2 regions of the Streptomyces sp. NPDC043952 genome follow, and region 2 is predicted to be linked to the other one. Evidence: riboswitches for the same ligand, from Rfam matches in the RefSeq annotation. Region 2 holds a riboswitch; the other holds the start of a gene.

Region 1 (8,735 bases), on a different contig from region 2:
GAGGTCGCCGTCAAGGGCGTGCACGCCGAATACGCCCAGAACCCCGTCTTCCGGGCCCGGTTCCGGCAGGAGATCGAGGCCGCCCGCCGGGTGAGCGGCGCCTTCACTGCGGCCGTGGTGGACGCCGACCCGGAGGCGGAGTCGCCCTGGATGGCCACCAAGTACGTGCCCGGCCAGTCCCTCGCCGCCCGCGTCCGCGACCAAGGCCCCCTGCGCGTCACCGAGTTGCGACCGCTGGCGCTGGGCCTGGTGGAGGCGTTGCGTGCGACGATGACCCTGCGGCTGCCCTCCGCGCGACCCGCTGCTCCGGCCCTCACCGGCGCCAAGACGTCGGAGGCGGGGCCGACCGTACGGGCGTCGGTGAACTGCTCCGGGGACATGAACGGCGGGGTGCCGATCACCTGCCCGGTCTCGGTGAGGGTGTGGCGGCTCTCCACGGCACGGGAGATGCCGAAGTCGACCGCCGCCGACGACCGCCCCTACGTGGAGTGCATCGCCCGCGCGGAGGGCTCGCACACCACGAAATTCCTCGTGGTCGACCCCGCCGACGGCCGGTGCCCTCTACTGCGGCGGCAGCGCCCGCCTGCCGGAACGGATCGACGCCGCCGGCCGACAACCCCGTGCCCGGCAGCCCCGACCTTATCTACACCCGCATCGTGCGGGTCGACCCGCGCACCGGCAGGCGGACTGCTGACACCGCTGCCCGAGCGCTACCGGGGCGGCGTCCCGGCCCTGGCCCGCGGCACGCTCTACTTCGCCACCTCCAGCGGCATGGTCACGGCCGTCTCGCCCGTGACCGGGGCCAGGCTGTGGCAGAGCCACACGACCCTGGAGACGCCGGGCCAGGTCTCGGTGGACCCGAGCGGACGCACCGTGTACCTGGCCGGCGGCAGCGGCCGGGTGGCCGCCCGCGACGCGGCCCGCGGCACCCTGCTGTGGGAGTCCCCGGCCCGCGCGGAGGTACTGGACAGCGGGCTGCTGCCCACCGTGTGGTTCGACAAGGGCGCCCTGGTCCTGGCGGCCTCCGACGGCACCCTCTTCACCCTCGACCCCTCCCGCCCCTCCCGCCCCGCCGTATCCGCCCCCGGCTGACCCGCACCGCGTGCGGGGGCCGGCCCCACCTCGAACTCGGGCGGCAGCTCCATGGAGTGGAGAAGCCGCGACGGGTTGACTGGGACGGGACAGGGGAGTGCCGGACCGTACACAGTGACCGTGCCGGTGGCCTCCCGCACCGCCCTCGCCGACGAGCACCGTCCCGACCGGGCGGCGCAGACCAGCTCTCCCGCCGGTCGTAGCCGTCCTCCGCGGCCCGTCCGGTCAGTCGTCCGCGAGCCCGAACGGCAGAGAGGGGTCGGCGTCGGAGATCTCGATCAGCCGGTTGTACTTGGCGACGCGCTCGCCCCGCGCCGGGGCCCCGGACTTGAGCTGGCCGCAGCCGACGCCCACGGCGAGGTCGGCGATGAAGGTGTCCTCGGTCTCGCCGGAGCGGTGGGAGATCATCTGGGGGTAGCCGGCCGCGCGGCAGATCCGCAGCGCGTCGAGCGTCTCGGCGACGGTGCCGATCTGGTTGACCTTGATCAGGGCGGAGTTGCCGATCTTCTTGCTGATCGCCTCCTGGATGATGGCGGGGTTGGTGACGAAGATGTCGTCGCCCATCACCTGCACCCGGTCGCCGAGGCGTTCGGTCAGGCGGACCCAGCCGGGCCAGTCGTCCTCCGCCAGACCGTCCTCGATCGACCAGACCGGGTAGCGGTCGGTGATCGCCTCGTAGCGGTCGATGAGGTCGTCACTGCTCAGTGCCTCGCCCGCGACCCGGTACCGGCCGTCCGGCAGCCGGAACTCGCCGGCCGCCGGGTCCAGGGCGATCGCGACCCCGTCGCGGCCGGGCGTGTACCCGGCGTCCGCGATCGCCTCGACGAGCAGGCGCAGGACGTCTTCGGGGCGGTCGACGGCGGGAGCGAAGCCGCCCTCGTCACCCAGACCTGTGGCATGGCCGCCGGCGGTCAGCCGGGCCTTGAGCCGGGCGTACACCTCGGCTCCGGCGCGGATGGCTTCGGGCAGGCCCGGCGCGCCGAGCGGCGCCAGCATGAACTCCTGGAAGTCGAGGTCGTTGGCGGCATGGGCGCCGCCGTTGACGACGTTGAAGTGCGGGACCGGCAGCCGCGGAGCGGTGCCTGCCACCGCGGCGAGATGCCGCCACAGCGGCCGCCTCGGCGCGCCAGGCGGCGAGGGAGACCCCGATGACGGCATTGGCGCCGAGCCGGGACTTGGTGTCGGTGCCGTCCAGTTCGATCAGTGCCCGGTCGACGTCGGCGGCGCAGGTGAAACCGCGTCCGGTCAGGGCGTGGACGATCTCGGCGTTGACATGCCCGACCGCCGTCGACACGCCCTGTCCGCCGTAGCGGGCCCGGTCGCCGTCGCGCAGTTCGACCGCCTCGCGGCTGCCGGTGGAGGCGCCGGAGGGGACACCGGCCCGGATGCGGCTGCCGTCGCCCGTGGTGAGGGTGACGGCGAGGGTGGGGCGGGCACGGGAGTCGAGGATCTCGACAGCGTGCAGTCCGGTGATCCGCAAGGACATGGGTCAGGCGCCCCTTCCCGCGGCGCGGGCACGGGAGGCGTCGATCTCCGCGTACGCCTGCTCGCGTCCCTCCCAGTGCGAACCCTCGACGGACTTGCCGGGCTCCAGGTCCTTGTAGACCTCGAAGAAATGGGTGATCTCCAGCCGGTCGAACTCCGAGATGTCGGTGATCTCCTGCACCGGGGCGTACCGCGGGTCGTGGGCGGGCACGCACAGGATCTTCTCGTCCGGGCCGTGCTCGTCCTTCATGACGAACATGCCGACGGCCCGGCACAGGATGGTGCAGCCCGGAAAGGTCGGCTCGCCCACCAGCACCAAGGCGTCCAGCGGGTCCCCGTCGCGGCCCAGGGTGCCCTCGACGTAGCCGTAGTCCGCCGGATACTTCGTGGAGGTGAACAGCAGCCGGTCCAGCCGGATGCGGTGCAGCTCATGGTCCATCTCGTACTTGTTGCGGGACCCCTGGGGAATCTCCACGGTCACGTCGAACTCCACTGTTCCTCCTGCAAAAGGGGAACCGCCGGGGGCGGCTCAGGCGGGCGGGGCCGGGGGCGTCGGGACGGGTGCCGGGTGCGTTCGCCCGGACACGGCGCAGCCGTACCGACAGGGGCGGCGCACGGCGGGAAACGGCCGCGCGGGCGTCCCGGAGGCCACCGGGTGGGGCGGGGGAGTGCGGCGCGGCGGGTGCGGGCATGGCTCCTCCTGGTCGTATCCGTTCGACCAGGGACCGTCAGCGGCATGGTGCCGCGGTTGCGGTGAGCCCCATCACCGGCGCGTTCCCATAGTGTGCCCCGAAGATCGCCGCCGCAAGGCGTCCGCAGTACGCCGAACGGGCTACGCTCGGAAAGTTCCCGCCAGGAAGGGTTTCACCGGGCCCGCCTGACCACGAGGAGCAGGGGGACCGCGGCCGTTTGCAGGGCCACCGAGAAGACCACCAGATCGGTGACCGAGCGGTCGTAGAGCGCCCCCAGGGCGAGGCTGCCGGCGAACCAGCAGACGCCGAAACCGGTGTCGAACAGACCGAAGGCGCCGGCCCGGCGCCGCGGTCCGGCCATGCCGGTCACCGCCGCCTTGACCACCGACTCCTGGACCGCCATGCCCAGCCCCCACAGCAGCACCCCGGCGACCGCCGCGCCCGCGCCGCCGAGAAAGACCAGCGGCGGGAAGCACGCGGTCAGCAGCGTCGCGGCCACGACGGTCCGCACACCCCACCGGTCGAACAACCGGCCGAGCGCGAGCGCGGACAGCGCCTCGGTGGCCATGGCACCCGCGTACAGGACCGGGATCCACGGCGTGGCGATGATGTGCACCGCCCCGAAGTGGTAGGCGATGAGCGGATAGTCGGCGTAGGCGGCGGCGATCAGCCCCATGCCGGCCAGGTAGATCCAGAAGGCCCCCGGCAGGCCGCGGCGGTCCGGGGCGTCCTCACCGATCTCCAGATCGGCGGGCCGGGGGTACTGCCGCCACGCCCCCGCCAGCACGACCAGGGTGAGGACGGCCGGCAGGGTGAGCACCGCGAAGCCGGCCCGGTAGCCGCCGCGCAGCACCAGCACACCGGCCACGATGAGCGGGCCGACCATCGCGCCCGCCGCGTCCAGGGCCTCGCGCACGCCGAAGACCCAGCCGCGGCCCAGCTCGGCGGTGGCATGCGCGAGCATCGCGTCCCGCGCGGGGTTGCGCAGGGCACGGCCGCAGCGCTCGGCGATGATCAGCACGGCGGCCGTCGGCCAGTGCCCGGCCAGCGCCAGCAGCGGCACCGCCACCATCTGCACCAGATAGCCGGCGGCCGTGATCGGCCAGTACGTGCCGGTGCGATCGGCGGCGTAACCGGACACGGAACGCAGCGCGTAGCCGAGCAGTTCACCGGTCCCGGCGACCAGGGCGACGACGAGGCCGCTCGCGCCGAGCGAGCCGAGGAAAGGGCCGGTGATCCCCCGAGCGCCCTCGTGCGTCATGTCCGAGAACATGCTCACGACACCGATGAGCAGCACGAACCGCAAGGCCGCACCCCTGGCCGGGGCGGCCGAGCCGTCCGGCGCCGCCGAGGTCCGCGCACGCCGGCCGGGCGCGGTCATGAGCGCCTCCGTCGGGCCGCCGAGGCGACATGGGCGCGCGGCGGCGTCGGCACCTCGCCGGGGCAGTCGGTCACCCGGTGGTGGCCGTGGCCGAAGTGGCGGGACAGGGCGCGGGCGGCGCCGTGCAGGGTGCGGTAGGCACCGGCTTCGCGTGCGGTGTGCGCGGGTACGGCGATCCAGCGGGCGCGGTGGCCGTCGTGGTGGAGCCGGGCCCGGCCGAGGACCCGTCCGTCGTAGGCGACGACCTGGATGACCGGATGTCCGGGAAAAAGCGGGGTACAGGCCAGGCCCCGTACCCGCGCGAGTCGTCCGATGGCCTGTTCCTCGCGGAGGCGCCACTTGGCGTAGACGACGAGCCGGGCCGCGCGCAGGACCGCCACCGCCTCCTGATCGACGTATGTCATGGCACTGCGCTCCTGTCGGGCGGTCAGCCGCGAACCAGCCGGCGGTGGGTGATCCGGCGCGGGCGGGCCGCCTCCGCGCCCAGCCGGTCGAGCTTGTTGGCCTCGTAGTCGGCGGAGTTGCCCTCGAACCAGAACCAGTCGGCGCCGCCCTCCCAGGACAGGATGTGGGTGGCGACACGGTCCAGGAACCACCGGTCGTGCGCGGTGATGACCGCGCAGCCGGGAAAGCCGAGCAGCGCATTCTCCAGCGACGCCAGCGTCTCCACGTCGAGATCGTTGGTCGGCTCGTCCAGCAGCAGCAGGTTGCCGCCCTGCCTGAGCGTCAGGGCGAGGTTGAGCCGGTTGCGTTCGCCCCCCGACATCACGCCCACCGGCTTCTGCTGGTCGGCGCCCTTGAAAGCGAACGTGGCGACATAGGCGCGCGAGGGCATCTCCACGTCCCCGACGCGGATGTGGTCCATCCCGCCGGACACCGCCTGCCACACCGACAGGTCCGGGTCCAGTCCCGCGCGGTTCTGGTCCACGTAGGAAATCCGCACCGTGTCGCCGAGCCGCAGGGTGCCCGCGTCGGGCCGCTCCTCGCCGGCGATCACCCTGAACAGGGTGGTCTTTCCGACCCCGTTGGGCCCGAGTACCCCGACGAGGCCGCCGCGCGGCAGGGAGAACGACAGCTCCTCCATGAGCAGCCGGTCGCCGAACCCCTTGCTGAGGCGGTCGGCCTCCAGCACCAGGCTGCCCAGCCGCGGACCGGGCGGGATCTGGATCTCCTCGAAGTCCGGCTTCCGCGCCGAAGCCGCCTCGCTCGCCAACTGCTCGTAGCGCTGCACCCGTGCCCTGGACGCCGCCCGGCGCGCCTTGCCGCCGGAGCGCACCCAGGCCAGCTCCTCGGCCAGCCGCTTGCGCCGTTTGGCGTCCTTGCGGCCTTCGACCTGGAGCCGGGCCGCCTTGGTCTGGAGGTAGGTGGAGTAATTGCCCTCGTAGGGGTAGGCGTGGCCCCGGTCGATCTCCAGGATCCACTGGGCGACGTTGTCCAGGAAGTACCGGTCGTGGGTGACGGCGACGACGGTGCCGGGGTAGTCCGCCAGATGCCGCTCCAGCCAGGCCACCGACTCCGCGTCGAGGTGGTTGGTGGGCTCGTCCAGCAGCAGCAGGTCCGGCTGGGACAGCAGCAGCCGGCACAGCGCCACCCGCCGCCGCTCACCGCCCGACAGTTCCACGACCGGTGTGCCGGGCGGCGGGCAGCGCAGCGCGTCCATGGCCTGCTCCAGCCGGGAGTCGAGATCCCAGGCTCCGGCGTCGTCCAACCGCTCCTGGAGCAAGCCGAGTTCGTCCAGAAGCGGCTGTGTCTGCGCGCCGCCGGCCTCCTCGAGACGGGTGGTGACCTCCTCGTACCGGCGCAGCGCGGCACGGGTCTGCGTGACGCCGTCCTCGACGTTGCCGAGGACGGTCGCCGTGTCGTCGAGCCGGGGCTCCTGTTCCAGGATGCCGACGCTGACGCCGGGCGCCGGGGCGGCGTCGCCGGCGGTGGGCCGCTCCCGTCCCGCCATGATCCGCAGGACGGTGGACTTGCCCGTGCCGTTCGGTCCCACGACACCGATCCTGGCGCCGGGCAGGAACGAGAGGGTGACGTCGTCGAGGATCACCTTGCCGCCGCGGGCCATACGGGCCTTGCGCATCGAGTACACGTACATCCGCGATGCCTCCGGAAGCCGGGCGTCGGAATCGGCGGCTGGTGCTCGCAGAGGCCATCAGCACGGAACGTGCGCTCAAGGGCGAGCCTCATCGCCCGTCTCCGTCCATGGTGCGCCCGCCCGGCCGGCCCGCGCCAGCCGGCCAGGCCACCGGGGCCACCGCCCTGAGCACGCGGGCGCCCCGCGCACCCGTTCAGGCGATGTGCAACCACACGCCGATCCATGTCACGGCCACGCCGCCGCAACCGAGCACAGCCGCCCACCGCACGGGACCGCCCGCGAAGAGGCGCCCCAGGACCGCTCCCAGCACGGTGAGGGCGACGACGGCCAGCACCACCACGATCCACGACAGGTGCGGCGCCGCCGCTCCGGCCAGCAGCGGCAGCGTCGCCCCGGTGAAGCTCGCGGTGCAGGCGATCACCGTGGCGGTGAGCGCGCGCGTCAGCGCGAGCCGGCCGAGCCGGGTCGTGGCCAGTTGTCCCCGCCGCGTGAGGTTCAGCTGCCGCGAGGCGCGGATCAGATAGGCGCGGCGGTCCGCGTAGTCGGCCACGAACACCGCGAAGGCCGCCGTCGTCAACGCCACCAGCCCCACCCGCAGCGCCAGCGAGACGCCGACCGGCGCACCCGAACCCACCAGCGACGCGGCGGCGAGCGTCAGCGCGTTGAGCAGGCCGTCCACCAGGCCCAGGACCAGCGGGAGCATGGACCGCGCGGCCAGGACCCGCAGACCGCGGGCCGGGGTCATCGCGAACGCGGCTTGTTGTCCAGCAGGTAGGCGCCGGCCACGACCTCGTCGACGCTGTGGACGACGGCACCGGTGTGCTGGATCGCCTCGGTCAGCGCGCCGACGTCGATGTCGTCGCCCTCCACGGTGACGTTCGTGCCGACGGTCTCGATGTCGATCTCGGTCACCGCGATGTTGACCGCCTTCACTCCGGACACGGCCTCGATCACCGACGCGAGGTGGATCAGATCGGGTTCCTCGACCGTCTTGTCGACGTCCAGGACCAGCCGTCGTACGGGCATGTCCGACTCCTTCCGCCGGAGCCGAGGAGGTGGGCGCGGCGCGATCGCGGACGACCTCGGGCCGGCGCGCTCGGGAGCGGCAAGGCGACGGCACCTCCTGGCTCGTGACCGTCGGCGGGCAGCCGCGGCGGCTGCCCGACCGGGAGAGGTAGAGGCCATCAGCACGGATGTGCGGTCAAGGGCGAGCCTCATCGCCCTCTCCATGGTGCGCCATCCCGCCCGCGTCCCGCCAGGACCGCCGCGCCGACAGCCACTCCGCCGGCCGCACCTGAGGGGCCGTGAGCCGTCGCCGTCGGGGCGCCGGGTCACTCGGACGGGGGTCGTCGGCGCTCCACGACGGGAGCCCTGAAGACCAGGACGGCCCAGCCGCCGTATGCGGGGCGGAAGACGGCGCGCGCCGCCACGCCCCGCGCCCACAGCCGGTCGGCCTCCCCGGCGGCGGCCCGGCGGGCGGCGGGCCCGGTCCCGTAGCGCAGGACCCGGGCGACCGGATCGCCGAGACCGCTCATGGGCCGCCTCCGGACCACCGCGGCGACCGGCCCTCCGGTGTGCCTACGACTACCCCGGCTGACGGACCGTCCTCGCGCCCCCGGCCTTCGCCCATCCGGATCACCACCCTCGTCGGGCAGGGACCGTCGGCGGCGGTGTGCCGCGGTTGGCGGTGGGCCCCTCCACCGTCCGTCTCACCTGCACGGTACGACACGGCCGGCCGGATTGCCGCCTCGCCCGGCGGCCGGTGGCCAGGGCGCGGGGGCGGATTGCGCGCCGCGTCGGCGGGGCATCGGTGCGTAGGGCGGTGACGAGGCGCGCCGTCGGCCCCCGGCCCGCGCCGCGCTGACGGCCCCCACCGTGAGGGGAAGACGCGGTCACGGTGTGCGATCATCCGGCTCAGGGAGCCCTGCCGGGTGCGGACCGGCCCGCACCCGCTCGGACGGGAGCCGCACCCGCACGGACGGGAGCCGAG
Region 2 (8,735 bases):
GATGACGGCGGCGGATCCGGCGACGAACGAGGGTGACCCGCAGCTTTCGCTACCCGCTCGTGGGGGACAGACCTACGCGGCAGAATCCGACGCCCCCGCTGGCGAGGCGCCTTGGCCGTGTCCCGGGGAATCCACCAGCCAGCGCGACGCAATCCGCATCCGGCACGGCTGGCCGCGGCTGCTGATCGCGTTTCTGCTCGTCCTCGGCCCGGCGGCCTACCTTGCCGCGTCGGATTCACCAGGCCCCGTTGCCCGACGACGCCACAGGTGTCGCCTTCCACGTGTCGAGCTCCTGGAAGAACAGCGCCCTCTACGTACGCTTTACCACCACGCGAGCAGGGCTCGCGACGTTCCTCCAACATCTGAACGCCCCGCCCACGGCGCTTGCCGGCGGTGACGTGGCCAACCCCGCTGCCCAGGCGGGCGTCGTGGGCTGGCGGTTCCGCCCCAGCCGCAACTGGTCAGGGACGCACCTCCCGCAGCACGGCCCTGCCCCCGACCGCCGGATCACCGTCAACAAAGACGACCCCGCACCTCCTGTCGTCTACCTGGTGGCCACTGTGGCGCCGGCCGGCCGCAGCAAGTCGGTGGAGTCGTCCGGAGCGTCGCCTTGCCGGATGATGACGACGCGTGCCGCGATCGGCGACGGCATCGTCGGCGACGTGGCGAAGTGGCGACGGCTCCGAAGCCATCTGCTGTGCAGCCAGGTTTCGAACCGGGCAACCGCCGGTTCGAACCAGGGCAGGGCGAGGAGGACGAGCAGCCCGGCGCACCAGCCGCTGAGGACGTCACTGAGCCAGTGGGTGCCGAGGTAGATCGTGGTCATGCCGATGCCGAGGGCCAGCAGGGCACCGAGTACGGCCCCCAGTCGCCTGGCCGCCGGTGTGGTCGCCAGATACGCCAGGACGCCCCAGGTGACGACCGCGTTGGCGGTGTGTCCCGAGGGGAAGATGTCCGTGCTGGACACCGGGCCGAAGAGCTCGGAGGAACCGATGACGGTGGCGTAGTGCGGGCCCCGTCGGGCCAGTCCGTACTTGGCGGCGCCGACGGTCACATTCAACAGGAGCAACGCGATGACGAGGATCAGCAGGGGGCGCGCCGTGCGCTGCTGCCAGGTGCGCCAGACCAGCCAGGCCCCCACCGTGACAGTCGCGGGCCCACGCTGCCCCAGGACGACGAAATAGTCCAGGTACGCACGGATCTGGGGCCACTGTGCGGCGGGCTGGAAGAACATGTGCGGGGATGGTCGGCCTCGGAGCGGTGCATCGGGCATCCTGTCGGCATGGAAGACTGGTCGGACACGATATCTTCTATTCGTGAATAGAAGACGTGGGCGACTGTAGCCGAGACACCAGGGGCGGAGGACCATGAGCGGTCGCGAACGGCTGCCGGGCCCCGGCGGACGGCGCCGGGCGAACGGAGCCCTGGAGAACGAGATCCTCGCGCTGCTGCAAGCAGCCGGGACGGCCCTGACGCCCGGCGACGTGGCGTCCCGCCTGCCCGCACCGCTAGCCCACACCACCATCGCCACCACCCTGGCGCGCCTGCACACTCGCGGCGTACTGGAACGCACCCCGCACGGCCGCAGCTATGCCTACCGTCCCGTGACCGACGAGCCGGGCCTGACCGCCCGGCACATGCATCAGGTCATGGACGGAGGGAGCGACCGCGCGTCGGTCCTGACTCGTTTCGTGGATGAGCTGTCCGACGACGACGAAGACCTGCTGCGCCGCCTGCTCGGCACCGGCGAGTAGAGGAGGGCCGCCGCGATGCATCTGGCCGTCTACCTGCCGTTGCTCTTCCCCCTGATGGCCGGCCCGGCGGCAGGTTCGCTTGCGCGCCGTCTGGAACCGAGGCTGGCGACCTGGCTGCTGACCGTCTCCGGCCTGGTGCTGGCCGCGTCCAGCACCGTAGTACTGGGCTTGCTCGCCCTGTCCGGCCTGGTCCGGATCCCGCTCGTGGCGGCGCTCAAGGGCTACTCACCCGACGTGATCGCCCACCAGGACCCGGCCGCGTGGCCCGCCGCCCTTGCCGGAGCCGTCCTGCTCACCCTGGCCACGATCGTCACGCTCCGGCTCACCGCACGCCGGGCCGGAGCCCTGTTCTCCGCCGCGATGGACGCCGCCTGCCTGCCAGGCCCCGACCCGGTCGTCATCACCGACGACGACAGTGCCGACGCCTACGCCATGCCGGGCCTGCCCGGCCGCATCGTCATCTCCCACGCCATGCTGACGCCCTCGATCCTGCCGGGCACACGAGCAGGCCCACCTGCGCCACCACCACTACGCGTTCGTCACGCTCGCCCAGCTCTGCGCCGCCGCCAATCCCTTCCTGCGCCCCCTGGCTACTGCCGTCGCCTACACCGTCGAACGCTGGGCCGACGAACACGCCGCGCACCACACCGGCAACCGCCGCGCCGTCGCCGAAACCGTCGCCGCCGCAGCCCTCGCCACCAAACGCACCCGCAGCAGACGGCGTATCCCCGCAGCCGCCCTCGGCGTGCTCGGCCGCCGGACGAAGCCCGGCGCCGTCCCACGCCGGGTCGCTGCCCTCCTCGCCGCCCCGCCCCACAATCCGCCCCTGCTGCTCGCCGCGGCCGGCGGACTGCTCGCAGCCACCAGCGTGTGCGCCCTGGAGGCGGCCCACGATCTCCATCAGTTCCTGGAACTCGCACACACGCGCTGACCAGGGCGTCTCACCGCGACGACCGGCACCAGGCAGAACGACGCTTTCGCCCGGCGCGGAGTCATCGTGGTGGGGCGCGTCGGCTCAGGGGGTGTCGTCCGTGCGGCGGCGTTCCCGTTGACGGACGTGGGGTGCGCGTCCACGATGGACGGAGGCGATGAGGCTCGCCTTTGACCGCGGACGTGCGCCGCTGATGGCTTCTACCGATGGCTCGCACCCCTGTTGGGGTGCCCGTGCGGTGGAGGCAGAGGCGATGACGGCAGACCGTGCGGCCCCCAGGAACGGTGACGGCCCGCGTTCCCGACGTACGTGCCCGCTCTTCCCCCCGGGGCGGGCACCATGGTGAGTGTCGTCCTCCCGATCCCCCTGGTGCAGGCACTCCAGCCGCTGACCGTCCTGGTGGCTGCTCCTGGCCTGTCCGGGGTGATCGCAAAGGTGGAGGCCCGGCTGCAAGGGCGACGCGGCCCCCGTGTGCTGCAGCCGTACTACGACCTCGCCAAACTGTTCCGCAAGGAGTCCCTCGCCCCCGTGGGCGCGAGCTGGTTCTTCCTCGCGGCCCCGGTCGTGGCGATGATGTGCTACCTGACCGTGCCGCTGCTCATCCCGGTGCTGACCAGTTTCGGCCTGCCGCTGGGATACATGGGCGACATCATCGGCGGCGGCTTCCTGCTCGCGCTCGCCAGTTTCAGTGTCGCGGTCGCCGCAGCCGAATCCGGCGCGCCGTACGCACAGTTGGGCTCCTCCCGCGCCAAGACGTTCGGTGCGATCACCGAGCCGGTGGTGCTGTTCGTCGTCTTCACCGTCGCTCTGGTCACGACGACGGATCTGCCGTACGCCCAGGCGGCCACCGTTCGCTCGTCCGCGGACCAGATCCTGCGCCCCGCCCACCTGCTCGCCTCGGTCGCGCTGTTCCTGGTGATCCTTTACGAGACAGGGCGGATCCCGATCGAGACGCACACCGGCACCAACGAGTTCGGCATGATCGAGGAGGCCCGCTCCTTCGAGCACTCCGGCCCCTACCTCGCACTGCTCAAGTGGGGCTCGGCGTGCAAGCAGCTGATCCTCTACACGATCCTGATCGACGTCTTCCTCGCCCCCTGGGGCCTCGCCTCGACCACGCAGGCCCACTCCGTCGCCCTGGCGATCCTGGCCCTGCTCGGCAAGGCCGTGCTGCTGGGCTGCGTGGTCGCGGTCATCGACAACTCCTTCGCGAAGCTGCGCCTGTTCAAGATCACCGAGTTCGTGTCGGCCGCCTTCCTGTTGTCCGTCCTCGCGGTCTTCACCCTCTACCTGGGAGGCGGCTGATGACCCGGCTGCTGGCCGCCGACACGGTGCCGAGCGTCTTCGAGGGCGCCACCAACACCGTCGCCGTGCTCCTGCTGCTCACCGAGTTCGCGATGCTGCGCGCCGCGCTCTCGCGCTCTCAGGTGCGGCTGTACGCCGTGCAGTCCCTGCTCGTCTCCGCGCTCGCCGTTATCGTCGCGGCCGGCCGAGACCTGCCGGAGCTGTACGCGCTCGCGCTCGTCTCCCTGCTGTTGAAGGTGATCGCAGTGCCCTGGGTGATCACCCGGCTCTTGCGTGACGCCCAGGTGGAGATCGCCGGATCCGGGGCCATCGGTGTCGCCCCCGCCACCTTGTTGTCCCTGGCGCTGGCCGGATTCGGATTCTTCGCCGTGGGCTCGCTCGACATCCGCAGCCGGTTCCTGCCGCACGCGGCCCTGGGCCTGTCGGTGTCGATCGTGCTCGTCGCGTTCGTCCTCATGATCGTGCGCCGCGACGTGGTCTCCCAGGCGGTCGGCTTCTTCTCCCTGGAGAACGGGGTCTCCCTGGCCTCCCTGGTGGTGGCCGCCGGAATGCCGCTGATCATCGAAGTGGCCTTCCTGTTCGACCTGCTGGTGGCGGTCGTGGTCTTCGGCGTGCTGATGCGGGTCCATCACCACCGCACGGCCTCGCTGTCCACCGAGTCCCTGACCCGGCTACAGGGGTGAGGCGCTGATGACGACGGTCCTCGTCCTGCTCGCCCTGCTGCCGCTCGTGCCCGCGGCCGGCGCGCTGCTGGCCCCGCCCAAGTCCGCTCAAGTGCTCACCGTCGTGTTCTCGGTGGCCTGCCTGGCGCTGGCGCTGGCCCTGGTTCCGACGGCCGGCCGACGTGATCTCCACGTGGCGTTCCTGCGCGCGGACGCCCTGTCCACCGTCTTCGTCCTGGCCACGGCCTTCGTCTATGCGGCCTGCGCCGCCCACAGCATCGGCTACCTGCGCCACGACGAGAAGGCCCCCGACTTCCCGCGCTACGCACGCCGCTTCTACGTCGGCTTCAACCTGTTCGCCTGGTCGATGCTGTGCGCGCCCCTGTTCGACGGGCTCGCCCTGCTGTGGATCGGCATCGAGGTCACCACCGTGATCTCCGCCCTGCTCGTGGCGGTGGAAAACACCGAAGGCGCCACCGAGGCCGCCTGGAAGTACGTACTGATCGCCTCCGTCGGACTCGGCATCGCCCTGCTGGCCACGATCTTCATGTACTACGCGGGCGCCCAGGAACTCGGCCAGACCTACGACCTCGCCTTCGCGCCCCTGCTCAAAGCCGCACCCCATCTACCGCACACCGCCGTCCAGCTCTCCTTCGTCCTGGCGGTCCTCGGCTTCGGCACGAAGGTCGGGCTCGTCCCCGTGCACACCTGGCTGCCGGACGCCCACGCCGAAGCACCGACCCCCGTCTCGGCGATGCTGTCCGGATCGCTGCTCGCGGTCAGCTTCTATGCCGTCCTGCGCTACTACCAGATCGCGACCGCCACACTCGGTCCCCGCTTCCCGCAGACCGTGCTGCTCGTCTTCGGGATCGCCTCCCTGGCACTGGCCGCGCTCTACCTGCTCGACCAGCACGACATCAAACGGCTGCTGGCCTACTCCAGCGTCGAGCACATGGGCATCCTCGCCATCGGCGTCAGCTTCGGCGCCCCGCTCGCCCTGGCCGGCGTACTCCTCCACGTCCTGGCCCACGCCGCCGCCAAGGGCAACGCCTTCCTCGCCGCCGGAGTCCTGGTGCGCAAGTACCGCACCAAGGAGATCGCCGAACTGCACGGCGGTGCCCGCCTGCTGCCCTGGTCCGCCCCGCTGTTCCTGGCCGCAGTCCTCGCCCTGTCCGCCATGCCGCCCTTCGGGATCTTCCGCAGCGAGTTCCAGATCGTGGCCGGCGGACTCGCCTCCGCCCGCTACGGCCCGGCCGCCGTCCTGGTGGTCCTGGTCACCCTCGCCTTCATGGGCCTGGCCGTCGCGGCCACGAGGATCGTCTACTCACCCCTGCCCGCCCCTGCCACCACAACCGTCCCCGCACCAGGCGAGCCAAGCATGTGGATGGTCGTGCCGATGCTCGCCGGAATGCTGGCCCTGCTCGTCCTGGGACTTCATCCGCCCGTCGAACTCGCGCACCTGTTGGAGCGGGGCGCCGCTGAACTGGGAGGCACCCCATGACGGCACCCCAGGCCTCCGCCTCGCCCCGCATGCTCGAACTCGCAGACTGGCGCGCAGAGGTGCTCCGGCACGTCGGGGGAGAGGGCGAAGTGCGTTTCGCCGGCCTCTTCGGCTCCGGCGAACCCGACGGCAGCGTACGACTGGCAGCTCTGCTCTTCCCGCCCGGTGCCGAAAGGCCCCTCGTCCTGGACACCACGCTGCCCTCCGACGCACTCAGCTACCCGTCGCTCAGCCCGGAGCTGCCCGCCGCGTTCTGGTACGAACGGGTCCTGCACGACCTGTTCGGCATCACGCCCGAAGACCACCCACGCCTCGACCCGCTGCTGCTGCCGCTGGGGGACCCCGAGCACGCTCCGCTGCCCGGCACCCTGCGCCGCTCGCTGCCGCTCGAGCCGGATGAGAGCGCCATCCCGCGTGCCGTCACCGGTCCGGGCGTCTTCACCATCCCGCACGGCCCGGTCCGCTCCGGCGTCACCGAGTCCGTCGAATACCTGGTGGAAACACCGGGAGAGGACATCCCCCGCGTACAGATCCGCGTCTTCCACAAACACCGCGGCGTCTCCAAACGCTTCGAGCAACACACCATTGACGACGGGGTCCTTGTCGCCGAGCGAGTGGAGGGCATCGCCTCAGTGGCGCACGCCCTGGCGTTCTGCCATGCCGCAGAGTCCTGCGCCGACATCACCGTCCCCTGGTCAGCACGCCTGGTACGAGCCTTGTACGCGGAGCTCGAACGCATCGCCAACCACCTCGACGTCATGGTCAAACTCACCGACGCCGCCGGACTCGCCGTCGCCACCGCCCGCTTCGCCCTGCACAAGGAACGCCTCATGCGGCTCACCGGACACCTGTCCGGCAGCCGCTTCGCCCGCGGCGTCGCCGTCCCCGGCGGCGTCACCACCCTGCCCGCACTTGCGCCCACCGAAATCGACCAGCAACTCGCCACGCTGCAGAGGGCCATCGCCGCCGACTGGCACGCGGCCATGAGCACGCCGTCCTTCCTCGACCGGCTGCGCACCACCGGCCCCCTGGCCCCGGCGGTGGCCCGAGCCCACGGAGCTCTCGGGCCCATCGGCAAAGCCTCCGGCTGCGCCTATGACACGCGCTACGAGCGCCCCTACGACGCCTACGGCTCCCTGGGGCTCGGCACACCGGCCAGTCACACGGAAGGCGACGCGATGGCCCGCACCCGCGTCCGGGGGACCGAGATCACACAGTCGTTCCACCTGCTGACACAGATCACCGACGAGCTGCGCTCCCGGCCCGGAGACGAACCATTGAGTGCCCCCCTGCCACCGGACTTCAGCGGGCAGAGCGTGGGCTGGGCCGAAGCGGCGCAGGGCGAAGTCCTGTACATGATGCGCTTCGAGAACGGACGCGTGGCACGGTGCGCACCAAGGTCCGCGTCCTTCCACAACCTCGTCCTCTTCCACGAGGTCTTCGCCGGGGACATCCTCACCGACTTCCCGTTCATCGAGGCCGGCTTCGGCCTCTCGATCGCGGGAGTGGCCGTCTGATGGCCTGGTTCTGGCGAGGACTGCGCGAAGGCGTCGTCACCACGAAGTACCCCCGGCGCGCCGACGACTACGCCGAACAGTTCCCCGCGGCAGTCAGCGTCCGCGCCCACGCGCCGACCCTGACACGCGACGAGGCCGACGCCCTGTGCCCGACCGGGGCCATCACCACCGACGAGCCGTCCGGAGTGACCCGGTTGGACCGAGGCCGCTGCATCCTGTGCCGCCGCTGCATCGAGGCTCGCCCGGACGTCTTCGTCCAGGCCCACGGCACCGGCACGGCTTCCATCGGCCGCACCCCACTTGTCATCCCGGCCGTCGAGGAGACACAGGATGCCCTCGGCGAGGTGCGGCGTTCTCTGGCCGCCCGGACGGCACTGTTCAGGCGTTCCCTGCACATCCGGCACGTCGACGCCGGCTCCGACGGCAGCGAGGAGTGGGAGATCGCCGCACTGACCAACCCCGTCTACGACATCCACCGCCTCGGCATGTTCTTCACCGCCAGCCCCCGCCACGCCGACGTCCTGCTCATCACCGGCGCCGGAACACGCGGCATGGCCGGCCCCCTGCACCGCACCCTCGAATCCACCGCACGACCCGTCATCGTCATCGCCGTCGGCACCGACGCCTGCAGCGGAGGCATGTACACCGACTCCTATGCAACCCACGGCGGAATCGGCGACCTCGCCGACGTCGACATCTGGGTTCCCGGCTCGCCGCCCAGCCCCTTCTCCATCCTGCACGCGCTTCTGCTCGCGGCCGGCAAGCTGCCCTGGGAGGCGATCTCGCCATGACCAGCGTCATCGTCACCGGGCTGCTCCTGTACGCGGCTGCCGCTGCGGTCGATCTCCTCGTCGGCGGTCGAGCGCGGCGCCTGCCGTCGCTGCCGTATCTCCTGTGTGCTTCCGGATCCGGCTTCCTCGCCGCCGCGGGCGCCACCGCCCTGCACGGTTCCTCGTCCCCGTCCGGACTGGACCTCGGCACCTGGCTCGGCTTCGGCACCTGTTCCCTCCAAGTCGACCACCTCACCGCCCTGTTCTGGCTCCTCACGTTCGCTGTCGCTGTCGC

The links. A riboswitch is a leader RNA that binds a small molecule or an ion and turns the genes downstream of it on or off. The one in region 2 is predicted to bind fluoride.
Region 1: another riboswitch for fluoride. It lies ahead of AC069R_RS23395 (DUF211 domain-containing protein); the one in region 2 lies ahead of AC069R_RS16155 (respiratory chain complex I subunit 1 family protein).

Annotation. Positions count from the first base shown of each region.
Region 1 covers NZ_JBWKES010000021.1:90,023-98,757, reverse strand. Annotated here, with positions in the region: partial or broken gene AC069R_RS23435 (protein kinase domain-containing protein) at 1-264, shown strand, start outside; gene AC069R_RS23430 (outer membrane protein assembly factor BamB family protein) at 448-1,092, shown strand; partial or broken gene eno (phosphopyruvate hydratase) at 1,318-2,578, opposite strand; gene AC069R_RS23420 (inorganic diphosphatase) at 2,582-3,070, opposite strand; gene AC069R_RS23415 (MFS transporter) at 3,442-4,650, opposite strand; gene AC069R_RS23410 (hypothetical protein) at 4,647-5,054, opposite strand; gene ettA (energy-dependent translational throttle protein EttA) at 5,078-6,745, opposite strand; fluoride riboswitch at 6,787-6,850, opposite strand; gene AC069R_RS23400 (hypothetical protein) at 6,939-7,490, opposite strand; gene AC069R_RS23395 (DUF211 domain-containing protein) at 7,487-7,771, opposite strand; fluoride riboswitch at 7,914-7,976, opposite strand; gene AC069R_RS23390 (hypothetical protein) at 8,077-8,280, opposite strand.
Region 2 covers NZ_JBWKES010000012.1:4,824-13,558, reverse strand. Annotated here, with positions in the region: partial or broken gene AC069R_RS16170 (phosphatase PAP2 family protein) at 587-1,234, opposite strand; gene AC069R_RS16165 (BlaI/MecI/CopY family transcriptional regulator) at 1,368-1,754, shown strand; gene AC069R_RS16160 (hypothetical protein) at 2,212-2,676, opposite strand; fluoride riboswitch at 2,830-2,895, shown strand; gene AC069R_RS16155 (respiratory chain complex I subunit 1 family protein) at 3,025-3,990, shown strand; gene AC069R_RS16150 (hydrogenase) at 3,990-4,673, shown strand; gene AC069R_RS16145 (proton-conducting transporter transmembrane domain-containing protein) at 4,681-6,153, shown strand; gene AC069R_RS16140 (hydrogenase large subunit) at 6,150-7,670, shown strand; gene AC069R_RS16135 (NADH-quinone oxidoreductase subunit B family protein) at 7,670-8,461, shown strand; gene AC069R_RS16130 (proton-conducting transporter transmembrane domain-containing protein) at 8,458-8,735, shown strand, end outside.